DNA from 2 places in the Sporolactobacillus caesalpiniae genome. Region 2 is predicted to be linked to the other one. Evidence: riboswitches for the same ligand, from Rfam matches in the RefSeq annotation. Region 2 holds a riboswitch; the other holds the start of a gene.
The links. Region 2 has a riboswitch for S-adenosylmethionine ahead of ABWW58_RS10055 (ABC transporter substrate-binding protein). Riboswitches for the same ligand answer to the same signal wherever they lie in the genome.

Region 1: another riboswitch for S-adenosylmethionine. It lies ahead of ABWW58_RS08220 (methionine biosynthesis PLP-dependent protein); the one in region 2 lies ahead of ABWW58_RS10055 (ABC transporter substrate-binding protein).

Annotation. Positions count from the first base shown of each region.
Region 1 covers NZ_JBEVCB010000003.1:470,559-477,716, forward strand. Annotated here, with positions in the region: gene ABWW58_RS08205 (sensor histidine kinase) at 1-1,005, shown strand, start outside; gene msrA (peptide-methionine (S)-S-oxide reductase MsrA) at 989-1,516, shown strand; gene ABWW58_RS08215 (hypothetical protein) at 1,609-1,839, shown strand; SAM riboswitch class I at 1,901-2,013, shown strand; gene ABWW58_RS08220 (methionine biosynthesis PLP-dependent protein) at 2,295-3,416, shown strand; gene metC (cystathionine beta-lyase) at 3,409-4,590, shown strand; gene ABWW58_RS08230 (bifunctional homocysteine S-methyltransferase/methylenetetrahydrofolate reductase) at 4,590-6,452, shown strand; gene ABWW58_RS08235 (hypothetical protein) at 6,543-6,791, opposite strand.
Region 2 covers NZ_JBEVCB010000004.1:331,082-338,239, reverse strand. Annotated here, with positions in the region: gene ABWW58_RS10060 (ABC transporter ATP-binding protein) at 1-778, opposite strand, end outside; gene ABWW58_RS10055 (ABC transporter substrate-binding protein) at 805-2,424, opposite strand; SAM riboswitch class I at 2,542-2,642, opposite strand; gene ABWW58_RS10050 (Crp/Fnr family transcriptional regulator) at 3,172-3,837, opposite strand; gene larA (nickel-dependent lactate racemase) at 4,151-5,425, shown strand; gene larB (nickel pincer cofactor biosynthesis protein LarB) at 5,459-6,193, shown strand; gene larC (nickel pincer cofactor biosynthesis protein LarC) at 6,223-7,158, shown strand, end outside.

The DNA of each region.
Region 1 (7,158 bases), on a different contig from region 2:
AAGCCTTTTTTAAAAGTAACTGCGGGCAGTACCGTTGAAAAAAAAGTTGGCAAAACCTATTATCATCTACATGCTCAAAAAGGCAAGTTATTAAATGGTAAAACAGTGAAGATTATTTTTGGCGTTGATGTGACTCCGGAGAAAAATCTGCTCAACACATTGCGTTCGATCATTCTTTACGGTCTCATCATCGGCGCGCTGGTTTCAATTGTCGTCGGTTATTTTCTTGCCCGGCGCGCGCTTCGGCCGATTGAGAAGGCGTGGGATCGGCAAAACCGCTTCGTCGCAGATGCTTCACACGAGTTACGTACACCGCTTTCGATTATTCAATTGAAAATTGAAGGCCTGCTTCGGCAACCGAGACAAAAGGTTCAGGAGGTTGGTGAGGATATCGCAGTCATGCTTGACGAGACACGAAGGCTGTCCAAGCTTGTCGGAAATTTGCTGACCTTGGCGCGCTCCGATTCGAATCGGCTTGAGATAAACCTTGCGCCGCTTGACTTGAGTGCGATATTGAAAAAAGTAACCGAGCCATTCGCGGAAATGGCCGAGTTCGAAGAGAAATCCTTCACGCTTGACGGAGCGGACGATCCCATTTACATTAATGGTGATGAACAGCGTGTGCATCAATTGCTCGTCATCCTTTTGGACAATGCGATGAAATTTACGCCAAAAGGTGGAGCAATCACAGTGGATTGTTCGCGGGAAAACAAATATGCACGGCTTAGTGTATCCGACAGCGGATGTGGCATTTCGGACGAAGATCTCCTGCATATTTTTGATCGATTCTATCAGGTAGACAGTGCGCGCAGCGGTCAAAAAGGAACAGGGCTAGGGCTTTCGATCGCCGAATGGATTGTTCAAAAGCATCGCGGGAAAATTGAAGCAACAAGCGCTGTTGACGAGGGGACAACATTTATCGTACGGCTGCCCCTGCTGAAAAATGAACCGGAAGACCAAAAAGAAGTCCACGAAGGAGACAAGACAGATGACTCAAATACTTGAAACAGCGACTTTTGCCGGAGGATGTTTTTGGTGTATGGTGAAGCCGTTCGACACGTTGCCGGGCATTGAGAAGGTTGTCTCGGGTTATACAGGCGGGAATCTTGAAAATCCGTCCTATGAGCAAGTGAAAACTGGGAAGACCGGCCACATGGAAGCCATTCAAATTCTCTTCAATCCTGAATTGTTTCCCTATGAAAAGCTTCTCGAATTGTACTGGACCCAGGTCGATCCGACCGATGACGGCGGCCAGTTCTTTGACCGCGGCGACAACTATCGGACGGCGATTTTCTACTATGATGAAGTGCAAAAGAGGGCGGCGGAGCGGTCTAAAGCAGAGTTAGCTGCGAGCGGACGCTTTCTCAAACCAATCGTCACTCGGATTTTGCCTGAGGCTCCGTTTTATCCTGCCGAAGAAGAGCACCAGAAATTCTACCAAAAGCACCCTGACCGTTACAAGGCTGAACGGAAGGAATCTGGACGTGATGCTTTCATAAGCGAAAAATGGGAATAAAATAAAATTCGACTAGAAGAACGCTTCCATGCTATTGTGGAAGTTTTTTTTGTTGGCTTGGATTCCAAAAAAATGTGTGAAAAGGTGATTAGATGAATGTAAATGCTGATTTATGCACAGGAATCATTGGATATATCGCGAAAAGGAGAAGGCGCATGTGGTTCGGCTCGGTCTTTTTTTCTGCAACATACCTGATTGAGTATCTGAACTTGTCGCTCAGTGAGAGACAGCAAAATAACAAATATGATCCGACTTTGAAGCTTGCATTTCGCCTAGCGCATGTGCTGAATAAACGAGTGGACGAACTTTTTCAAACTGAATAAATCCTTGAAAAAAGACGGACTCTAGTGTAAACTAATCAACAACTGAACAAGATTATTTTGATTCTTATCAAGAGAAGCCGAGGGACTGGCCCAATGACGCTTCAGCAACCGTCGCAGAAATCATGCGACAAGGTGCTAATTCCAGCAGACTGCGTGCAGTCTGGGGGATAAGAAGAAGCCCGGTATATCAAGCCTTCTTCTTACCCGAAGAAGGCTTTTCATTTTGCGTAAATAATAAAGTAAGAATTTTCACGTGAATTCTACTGCGAGTGATCCGGCAATAAGCGAATGTTCGTCCTTTGGCGAGCCTCACTAGGTCATTCGTTACTATCACGACGGCGTTTTTGTCTGTGACAAGATCTAGGCGAAACAAAGTTTTTGTTACCATTTTTTCATTGCCCGCATGGCATATCCATCATACATGGCGATCAGTATCAGTGAAGGGGGAAGATTATATGACTTCATACAAGACAGAAACAAAGTTAACGCAGATTGGAAATGGTTTTGACGAGCTCGGTGCGGTTAACGCGCCAATCTATCTATCTACTGCTTACAGGCATGAAGGTATTGGTATTTCAAAAGGCTATGACTACATTCGGACGGGAAATCCGACGCGTTCGATTCTTGAAAAAGCAATCGCAGATGTTGAAGGCGGTCAGGAAGGCTTTGCCTGCAGCTCCGGAATGAGTGCGATTCAACTCATTTTCTCATTATTCAGTACGGGTGATCATATCATTGCTTCAAGGGATCTATACGGCGGAACCTTTCGTTTTTTTGACATTCTCAGCAAGCAGTATCATCTTTCTTTCTCCTATTGGGATGGAGAAAGCCTTGATGAATTGACAGATCTCGTCTGTCCGGAGACAAAGGCGATCTTCATTGAAACACCAACCAATCCGCTGATGCGTGAAGTCGATCTTTCGGAAATCGCAAAGATTACGAAGAAAAATGATCTGCTGCTTATTGTCGACAATACGTTTTACACACCGATTTTGCAGCGGCCGATTGAACAGGGCGCTGATATCGTTGTTCACAGTGCGACGAAATATCTGAGCGGTCATAATGATGTGCTCGCGGGACTTGTGATCTCTAATCAGATAAAAGTGACAGAGAAACTGCGACTCTATCATAATTCATGCGGCGGAGTCCTTGATCCGTTTGATTCATGGCTGGTTATTCGTGGGTTAAAAACGCTTGCTCTGCGTATCCGCCAACACCAGGAAAACGCGCGTAAGATTGTCGCATACCTCAAGGAACAGCCACTTGTGACCAAGGTACTCTATCCGGGAAAAGGCGGAATGGTCAGCTTTGAATTAACCAAGCAGGACTATGTCGAGCCCTTTCTTAAGGCATTGCGGCTGATCACGTTTGCGGAAAGTCTTGGCGGTGTAGAAAGTCTGATAACGTATCCGGCAACGCAGACACATGCGGATATTCCGGAACAACTGCGTTTGAAGTACGGTCTGTCCAATTCGCTGCTCCGACTTTCGAGCGGTATTGAACATTCGGATGACTTAATCAGTGACTTAAATCAAGCATTTCAAACGCTAAAGATAGGAGTAGGCGCACATGAGTGAATCGTTTCATTTTTCTACAAAGCTAATTAAAGAAACGGTGGCTGTTGATCCGCAAACGGGAGCAGCCAATGTACCGGTTTATTTATCATCGACTTTTCATCAGAAGGATTTCGACCATTACGGAAAATATGACTATACACGTTCCGGCAATCCGACACGAGATGCGCTTGAGGATGCGATTGCGTCGTTGGAAGGAGGCGTGCGCGGATTTGCGTTTGCTTCGGGTATGGCGGCAATTTCCACAGCCTTTTTACTCTTATCAGCAGGCGACCACGCTGTTGTTCCGAAAAATGTTTACGGCGGCACGTTCCGCATCTTGACTCAAGTACTCGGCCGTTTCGGTATCGAGCACACCTTTGTCGACACGACGAATCTTGATGAAGTAGAACAGGCGATCAGACCGAACACGAAAGTGATTTATGTTGAGACGCCTTCAAATCCGACATTAGCTGTGACGGATATTCGGGCAGTTGCGGCTCTTGCCAAAGCACATCGATGTTTGACTTTCGTTGATAACACCTTCATGACACCGGTTTTTCAGAGGCCGCTTGAACTCGGTGCGGATCTCGTTCTGCACAGCGCGACGAAGTTTATTTCCGGACATAGCGATGTTGTGGCAGGGCTTGCGGTTGCAGGTTCTGAAGAGATTGCCGACAAATTATATTTTCTTCAAAATGCGCTTGGTGCCGTCCTAGGTGTCCAAGACTCGTGGCTGCTGCTCCGCGGACTGAAAACGCTTGACGTTCGCATTCGTAAATCTGCGGATTCCGCGCGGCGAATCGCAGAATTTTTTGCGGCACAGTCTGAGGTGCGCCATGTGTTCTATCCTGGTTTGACTGATCATCCTGGGGCGAAACTTCATGCCGAGCAAGCGACTTCGGGTGGGGCAGTCCTTTCTTTTGAGCTCGAAAATGAAGCGAGTGCTCGGTTATTTGTCAACCATGTCAAGCTGCCGGTGTTCGCGGTCAGTCTTGGTGCGGTTGAATCCATTCTCTCTTATCCACCGAAAATGTCGCACGCGGAATTAAATGAAGACGAACGTGAAAAAGCGGGAATTGGCAGCGGGCTTTTGCGTTTGTCCGTCGGACTTGAGGATGCGGACGATTTGATTCGTGACTTTAGCGACGCACTTGTCTATGTGCGGGCTCAGGAGACAGTGGGGAGTGGGGAATAATGCGTCAGTCGATACGTGAAGAACTGAAGAAGAGAATTTTAATTGGCGATGGAGCGATGGGAACGCTGCTCTATTCCTATGGTATTGATCGCTGTTTTGAAGAACTTAATGTCTCTCAAGCTGAAGAAGTTCGCCATGTTCATGAAGCGTATATCAACGCGGGTGCCGATGTTATTCAGACGAATACATATGGCGCAAATCAAGTTAAACTTGCGCGTTATGGCCTTGAACATGAGGTGGGACGCTTTAATCGCGCGGCAGTGCAGCTTGCAAAGCAAGCAGCGACTGCTGAGACGTATGTATTTGGGACAATCGGCGGTATACGAGGATTTCAGAAACAATCGGTGGAGATTAAAGAGATCTGTTCCGGATTCCGGGAACAAGCGGATGCTTTACTAAATGAAGGCGCCGATGGGCTTTTGCTCGAAACCTACTATGATTTCGATGAACTGCGCGAGGTGCTGCAGATCGCACGCAAAATAACCGATTTGCCAATCATCGCGCACGTATCGATGCAGGAACCGGGGGTGTTACTGAGCGGTATGTCCTTGTCTGATGCGCTGACTCAATTGGAAGCGCTGGGCGCCGATATTGTGGGCACCAATTGCCGTCTGGGGCCATTTCATATGATCGAAGCGCTTCGCGATATTCCTTTGCCAAAAAAAGCGTTTTTATCTGCCTACCCGAACAGCAGCCTTCCCGATTATCGCGAAGGCAAGCTGCATTATGAAAATGAGCCTGAGTATTTCAAGAAATACGCGGTCGATTTTCGCAATGAAGGGGTTCGGCTGCTTGGCGGCTGCTGCGGTACCACGCCTGTGCAGATTCAAGCGTTCAAGCAAGGGATCTTGGAACTGGAGCCGTTGGAATCAAAAGTGGTTACGGTACAACCAGAAGTAATTAAAGTGAACGAATCAGGTGCGAGTACTGAATCTCCGCTCTATGAAAAAGTGTTACAAGGGCGTTCTGTATTTGTCGAGTTCGACACGCCGCGTCATTTAAATACCGCCGGCTTCTTCAGAGGGGTAAAAGCGCTTGAAGATGCGGGTGCGGACGCGATCACGATGGCCGATAATTCGCTCGCCTCACCGCGAATCAGCAATACCGCGATCGGCAAGCTGATTAAAGACCGTTTTCAGATCCCCCCGCTTGTGCATCTCACGTGCAGGGATCGGAACCTGATTGGTCTTCAGTCGCATTTGCTCGGTCTTCATGTGCTCGGTCTTCATGACCTTCTGATTGTCACTGGAGATCCGACAAAAATTGGTGATTTTCCGGGTGCGACGTCTGTGTATGATGTCTCGTCGATGGAACTAATCAAACTGGTTAAGCAATTCAATCGCGGCATTTCGTATTCAGGTAAAAGTCTAAAACAGCCGACCCAATTTCGGGTGGCGGCGGCCTTCAATCCGAATGTACGTAACTTGGACCGCGCCGTACAGCGTTTGGAACGCAAAGTGGAATGCGGTGCCGATTACTTTATCTCGCAGCCTGTTTTCGATAAGGAGCGAATTATCGAAATCAGTGAAGCGGCGCGAACTATCGCCGCACCGATTTATATCGGCATTATGCCGCTGACTTCAGCTCGCAACGCCGAGTTCCTGCACAATGAAGTGCCGGGCATTCGTTTGCCAGATGAGGTGCGCGCCAGGATGGCTGCGGCTCGAGGAAAAGAGGAAGTACGCTCCATCAGTCTCGACATTTGTCGTGAACTAATTGACACTGCAATGGAGCATTTCAGAGGTATCTATTTGATCACGCCAATGGGCCATTATTCAATGAGTGTAGAATTGCTTAAGTACATTAAAGAGAAAGAACAGGAACTGGCAGGACAGGAAAACAATGCCAGAGTAATTTTTTAAACGTAAAAAGAAAACCGTTCTTTGAATGGTTTTCTTTTTTGCTGTATTGAATACATGATTGAGAGCTCCGAATGATCGATGCAGATTTCTTCAAATCATTAAGCGGTCAAACGCATAACCGGTACAGATGAGCAGAATCCCGATAATAAAATGCACCTTTTTTTCATTGATTCTCGTTCTTTCTAGAATGGTGAAGATGATGCCGATCAGTCCGATGAATACGGCGCTTCGAATGAAATAGTTAGCATGAACAAGAAATAATTCGGGGAATTTTTGGTGCAACCCGGATACGATACCTATGACAAAGAGGAACAGCGGAATTCTTAATTTCCAATACATGAAATCACTTCACCTTCTAAAAATAAGTTGCTGATTCATGAACCACAGATTAATTAGAAAGGTTTCTAGTTGTTGCGTGGTAAAGACGAAGTGCACAGTAAAAATGCATGAGTAAAAGAGACCATCAATTTTGCATTGTTCAAGCAAAAGAATCAGCGTTCAAAGAAAAAAATCAGCGCTCAGGCAAAAGAATCAGCGTTCAGAGAAAAAAATCAGCGTTCAGAGAAAAGAATCAGCGTTCAACTTTTTCTCTTTTGAGTTGAACTTCCCAGGGCTTGGGTTTAACTTTTCACTCGTTAGGATGAACTTTTGGTCTTCGGTTCAACTTTTCTCCTCATCGGTTGAACTTCCCGGGGATTGGGTTCAA
Region 2 (7,158 bases):
CAGGAATCGACTGAAGAAGCGCTTTTGTATAGGGATGTTTCGGGTACAGGAAAATGTCGTTCACTTTTGCTTCTTCAATGATTTGTCCTGCGTACATCACTGCCACTCGATCCGCCATCTGGGCCACGACGCCCATATCATGAGTAATTAAGATCAGAGCCATATTTCTTTTTCTTTTTAATTGATCGAGAAGATTCATGATTCCAGCTTGAATGGTAACATCCAATGCCGTTGTCGGTTCGTCGGCGATCAGAACCTTAGGATTGCACGCCAGTGCGATGGCTATAAGCACGCGTTGCCTTTGTCCCCCAGACAATTCGTGAGGATACTTTTTTAAGATCAATCCATAATCAGAAAGACCTACTTGGTTCAGTAGGTCAATCACTCGTTCTTTTTTCTCTCTGCCGGAACATTTAAGATGGGCATCAATGATTTCTTCTATTTGGGTTCGGATAGTGAATACAGGATTGAGACTTGTCAACGCATCTTGAAAAATCATGCTGATCTGATTTCCACGGATCTTATCCAGCTTGTGATCCGTGAGACGCTGTAATTCCTGATTCTCAAATTTGATTGATCCGGAAGTAACCTTGCCGTTGTTTTTTAATAATCCTAAAACAGAAAGCATGGTGATACTTTTACCGGACCCTGATTCGCCGACCAGACACAACGTCTCGCCCTTATCTACATGCAAACTGACATCGTGAACAAGAGTCCGCTCTTCGGAATGAACGGTATAGGTGGTTTCCAGATGTTTGATTTCAAGCAAATGATCCATTGAAACTCATTCCTTTATTTACAAGCTTATTTTTTCCATTCCCATTTTTCAATCGTGTTGAAGGAACCGTAGATATGCGGTTGAGCATTTTTGAGATCCTTATTATAAGCGCCTAGCGAACGTAAAATATATGCTGAGTAAACAGGAACATCTTTTTGAACGATTTTATTAATGTTGCTGTACAGCGTTTTTGTTTCTTCTGTATTCTTCGCCGATTGAATCTTAGAAAGATTTGCTGCTAGTTGACTATTTTTATACTGCGGCCAGTCTCCATCACTGTTGACGATCCAATCAACATCCGGGTAAGGATCGATTGGGGATAGCGTATATTGAACGGCGAACAAATCGAATTGATGCTTTGAAGCTTTGGTCAGAAGGTTGGACAGATCTTGAGTCTGTACATTCACTTTTATACCAATTGTCTTCAGATTTGCTGCGATAATATCGGCTGCTTGGACAAAGGTGCTGTCACCAGAATTGACGAGAAAAGTCAATTCCTTCGATTTGTCCCAATGCGCTTCTTCAACGAGTTTTTTTGCCTTTTTCAAATTGAATGCGGCCGGTTTGATCGATGAGTCAAAATACGGGCTGTATGACGAAAGGAATCCATCAACGATCTCACCATTTCCATGCAGCAAACTCTTCACTATTTCTTCACGATTGGACGCCAGTTGAATTGCCCGTCTAATACGAACATCGGAAATCGTTTTAGTATTTATTGAAACGAGCTGATTGGTGAGCGGCTGCTCCAGTACTGTTTTTACGTTGCCTAATTTTTGAACGTTTTTATAATCTTCTTGTGGGAATACACCTAATGTTTGTTGCACAAAATCAATTTCACCGGATTTAAGTCCAGAGTACAACTGGCTTGATGGCACAATTTTTATGTTCAGATTTTTGATTTTCGGAGCGCCTCTCCAGTAGTCTTCATTTGCAGTATAGGAGATGTAATGATTGGAATCATATTTTGTTAGCCTGTAGGGACCACTGACGACAGTTGGTTTATTGAACCAGCTGTATTTGCCCAATTGATCAGGGCTGACATCTTGTAATACATGCTTTGGAATGGTAAATAGATAGCGCCCAATTGTATTGTCAAAGGTTGCGATCGACAGTGGGGCTTTTGTAACGAATACTACTGTTTTGCTGTCTATCTTTTTCACGCCGGCAATGCTTTTTGCTCCATCCGGAGAGTTTCCGCTATCGTTAAATCCTTTTAGCACGGCATAACCGCCTATATTTACATTTCCAACCTTAGGATTGGTTAATCTCAGCACCGAGAAGATCACGTCATCTGCCGTAATTGCTTTGCCGTCCGACCATTTTGCTTTTTTATTAATTTTGACGGTAAAGGTCCGATTGTCTTTTGTTGTCACGCTGTCCGCTAACTGACCGACAACATTCAGTTTGCTGTCAAGCTCAATTAATGGCAGAAAATTGAGCCCGATGGCATATTTCCCTAGTTCAGTTAGATCCACGAGCAACGGATTGATCGTGGACAAGGAATCCGTTGCACCGATTGTGACTGTGTTTTTATTGACTTTAGTACTGCTGCTTTTTTTGTCGGACGCACTTCCGCATCCCGAAAGCGTCAAAATAATTAATAGAAAAGATAAAGCTAGAATCATTCCTTTTTTTAAATTCATGGATACTCCCCCTCGTCTCTGTAATGAAATAAACGAACTAGCCTAGGCGTTCAATTTTTAACGTATAGAAACAGCCGCTTTTCACAGAATCAGAAAAGCAGCTGTTTTCGCTGTCTCTTCTTATCTGCCAGAATTTAATCTGCAGGAATTGACACCATGCACAGTGTGCTGGTTGTCGGGTTTCATTGGGCCAGTCCCTCCACCACTCTTGATAAGACCTTTAGTGTTCAATTTTAATAAAGGTGATGTAAAACGTTCTTACAACACATTCCCAGACGCGTTCCGGGAGTTCGTTACGATGATCATTAGATATAATTCATACTAATCCTATGTCAATTAAATTTTATCGAATTACTTGGTTTAAAAAGTGTAAGTGACATAAAATTGTAATATTTTCTTTGTTTGAGTATTCAATTGGTGAGTACGGAACAACCTGAACTGAATAAGTTGAGGCGTTTTTTTGGTAAGTGAATTAGGAAGGGATCGGAAATCGAGTTGTTTCAAGGGCAAGAAAGCGGGTGTCCCCAAAGTCCGTTTTTGACTTTGAGACACCATACATAAATTATGAATCAAGAGCACAGGTGTGAGACTCATACACGGGATCAGCGAATCAAGGGAGACCCCGCAGTTCATGGGTATTAAGCGAGGAGATTTCCGGGTCGGCCGTGGAAAGCGAGCAACCGGAGCGCAGTATAAGAGTTGTTATACAGACAGCCTCTGTTCCATATAGGATGTGTATCGTTCATTTTAGTTAGCAATGTGATCCAAAAGATAACTTATATCTGTGATGATCAGTTTTCGATTCTTGACCATCAGCGCGCCGTCACGTTTTAACTCACCAAGCATTCGATTGACGCTGCTGCGCGCACTGATACCGCAGAAGCCGGCGATGTCATCATTTGTTAACATGAAATCAATCAAAATCCCCTCACGCACTTTGCGCCCGAATAAATCAATCAGACTGTAAATAAAGGCGCAAACCGCGCCTTTTTTTCCATTCATGATCATTCGCTGGGAACGGAAAATATTCTCCGATAATTTCTTACGATAATAGCTTTTGATATAGTTCTGCAGCTCCGGTGTCGCATTGACATATTTCCAAAAGGTGACGCGATCCACTTGATAGAAAGTCGCTTCGTTGGATTCCACACGTACATTGAATGGCTGTTCCGTAAACTTGGAAACCTCATCTCGAAGCAACGAGATAACATCCGGTTTTACGATATAAGAGAGATTAAATTCGCGTCCATCTTGAAGAATAATGCTGTTTTTTATAATGCCCTTCTTGAGAACATACGTATACCGTTCTTCAAGGCCGTGATAAGTCAGATAGGTGTGTCTACTTTTGTTAATTGTCGGTACATTGTGTGCGTCCAGAAAATTAATTAAATATTCGATTTCACTTAATACCATGGATTTTTCCTTCCCATCACAATCATTCAAGTTGAAAAACAGAGATACAATTGTTACATTTAACTCTATTTTAACGGTTTTTCACCTAATGTTTGTCACAAATAAAGTGAACATTTGTTAACTTTTTTTGATGATTGCATACGGAACGGACAGCCTTTTTGTTTTGATTTATAACAGATGGTGCACGTAGAAAAGGTTGTGTGACCTGGTGATGCGCATGTCACGTGTCACTTTTTCTCATACTAAGGATCACGAATCTTTGATACTTGCTTCTTTGTAACGCAAAAAGATCTGAAAAGAGGGCTGTTATTTTATGGTTAGCATTGAACTTCCTTATGACAAAACAACAATCGAGGCTAATCTGCCCGATCACAATTATGCAGGCAAATTAGTATCCCAAGCAGCAACTTACCACACAGATCGATCGGAAAACGAGATCGTCGAGGATTCGCTTAATCATCCAATTGGATCTGCGTCTTTGGAAGAACTGGCCAAAGGCAAGAAAAATATCGTGATTATCAGCTCGGATCACACGCGTCCGGTTCCGTCGCACATTATTACACCGATCCTTTTGCGACGGTTACGTGAAGCGTCTCCAGATGCGCGCATCCGTATTCTTGTTGCGACTGGCTTCCACCGTCCGTCCACTCGCGCTGAACTTGTTAACAAATATGGACAAAAAATTGTCGATGAAGAAGAAATCGTGATGCATATCTCGACCGATGACGCGGCGATGGTTAAAATCGGCCAGTTGCCGTCCGGAGGTGACTGCATCATCAATCGAATCGCCGCCGAAGCCGATTTGCTGCTTTCGGAAGGATTTATTGAATCGCATTTTTTCGCCGGATTTTCCGGAGGACGCAAATCCGTGCTTCCAGGTGTTGCTTCCTACAAAACGATTATGGCCAATCACTCCGGTCCGTTTATTGATTCAGACAAGGCGCGTACCGGAAATCTGAATCACAATCCGATTCACAAGGACATGGTCTACGCGGCACGCACAGCAAATTTAGCATTTATCGTGAACGTTGTTCTTGATGAAGATAAAAAAATTATCGGGTCATTCGCTGGAGATATGGAAGAGGCACATCGAGAGGGCTGCAAATTTCTTCGCGAATTGTCCAGTGTAACGAAAATTGACTGTGACATCGCTATTTCTACGAATGGCGGCTATCCTCTGGATCAGAACATCTATCAGGCAGTAAAAGGGATGACCGCGGCAGAGGCGACAAACAAAGAAGGCGGCACGATTATCATGGTTGCCGGCTGCCGAGACGGACATGGCGGTGAAGGCTTCTATCATAATCTCGCGGATGTTTCCGATCCGAAGGAATTCTTGGATCGCGCCATCAATACACCGAAACTGAAAACGATTCCGGATCAATGGACGGCTCAGATTCTGGCACGGATTCTTGTCCATCATCATGTAATTATGGTTTCTGATTTGGTCGATCCCGGACTGATTACCGGCATGCACATGGATCTCGCCACTTCTCTTGATCAGGCACTTGAAATGGCCTACGCGCGCGAAGGCAAGGACGCTAAGATAACCGTCGTTCCTGATGGACTGGGTGTCATTGTCCAATAAGGGTTTCGGTAAAAGAGGAGAGGTGGACAGAAAATGGAAAAGGACGAACTGCATGCGCTGTTTCAAGATATTGCTGAACCTAGTCAAGCCGCGACACGTGGAAAAGACAGCGGTTTTGCGGATCTCGGTTTTGCGAAGGTTGACCTGACGCGCAAGCAGCGCAATGGCTATCCGGAAGTGATTTACGGCGAAGGGAAAACGACGGAACAAATCATCGGCATCATTGAGACAATGCGCAAGCAGACGGTGAACATTTTATGTACGCGCCTCTCCTCAGAAAAATTTGAACAGATAAAAAAAGTTGAGCCGGATGCTGTTTATTACAAAGAAGCACGCTGCGCGCTCGTGAATCGTGCTGAAGTGAAGAAAACCAGCAGCTATATCGCGATTGTGACCGCCGGGACCTCTGATATTCCAGTTGCCGAAGAGGCGGCTGTAACCGCGGAAGCCTATGGAAACCGTGTGGAACGAATTTATGATGTCGGTGTTGCCGGTATTCATCGGCTGTTTGCCCGTTTGGATGTCATTCGCGCAGCCAAAGCTGTGATTGTCATTGCCGGTATGGAAGGCGCGCTCGCCAGTGTTGTCGGCGGCTTGATTGACAAACCGCTGATTGCTGTGCCGACAAGCGTCGGCTACGGCACCAACTTAAAAGGAGTGACGGCGCTACTCACGATGCTCAACAGCTGCGCGTCGGGAATCACCGTGGTGAATATTGACAATGGCTTTGGCGCCGCCTACTCAGCAAGCATGATTAATCATTTGTAAAATGGCTTTGGCCCGCATGGAGGAATGAGATGAGAACTCTTTATTTAGATGCTTTTTCGGGAATTAGCGGTGATATGTTCATTGGCGCATTGCTTGATCTTGGCGTTGATTTTGACCGGTTTCAATCGGAGCTTGCTAAATTGCATGTCGGTGATTACCAGCTTCACAATGAGCGTCTTGCGAAAAACAGTATATACGGTACAAGCTTTGACGTCGAATTGAATCATGAAAAGGATCACGGATTTATTGAGCATCATGACCATCATGATGTGCGGCATTTGAGCGACATTTGCGCCCTTATCGATTCAAGCGGCTTATCCGTAAAAATCAAGAAACAATCGATTGCCGTTTTTACTGAGATCGCCAAAGCGGAAGCGGCCGTCCATCAGATGCCGTTGGCGGATGTCCATTTTCACGAGGTCGGAGCCTTGGATTCGATTGTCGATATTGTCGGCTGCTTTGTCGCACTTGACTTATTAGGCGTCGACGACGTGTGCGCGTCTGCACTGAGCGATGGTTCTGGTTTTATTCAGGTCGCACACGGGCAGATGCCGGTACCGGTTCCTGCTGTTATGCAGATGCGTATCGGCACCGCGATCCCAATTAAACAGCGCACGGATATTCAGACTGAACTCATAACGCCGACTGGAATGGGTCTCGTTAAGGAGATCGTCAGTCATTTCGGATCCATTCCGGAAGATGCAATCCTGCTCAAGACCGGATACGGGTTCGGCAAGCGCGAAACGGGATCCTTTAACGCACTGCGCGCGCTGCTCTTTGACACGAAAAAAAGCAGGCAAACGGTGAACACGGATCATGATGCGGTGCTGCTGATCGAAGCAAATCTAGATGATCAAAGCGGAGAGTCACTTGGCTTTGCGATGGATCTGCTGATTGAGGCAGGTGCATTCGATGTGTTCTTTACACCGATTTACATGAAGAAAAATCGGCCGGCATGCAAGCTC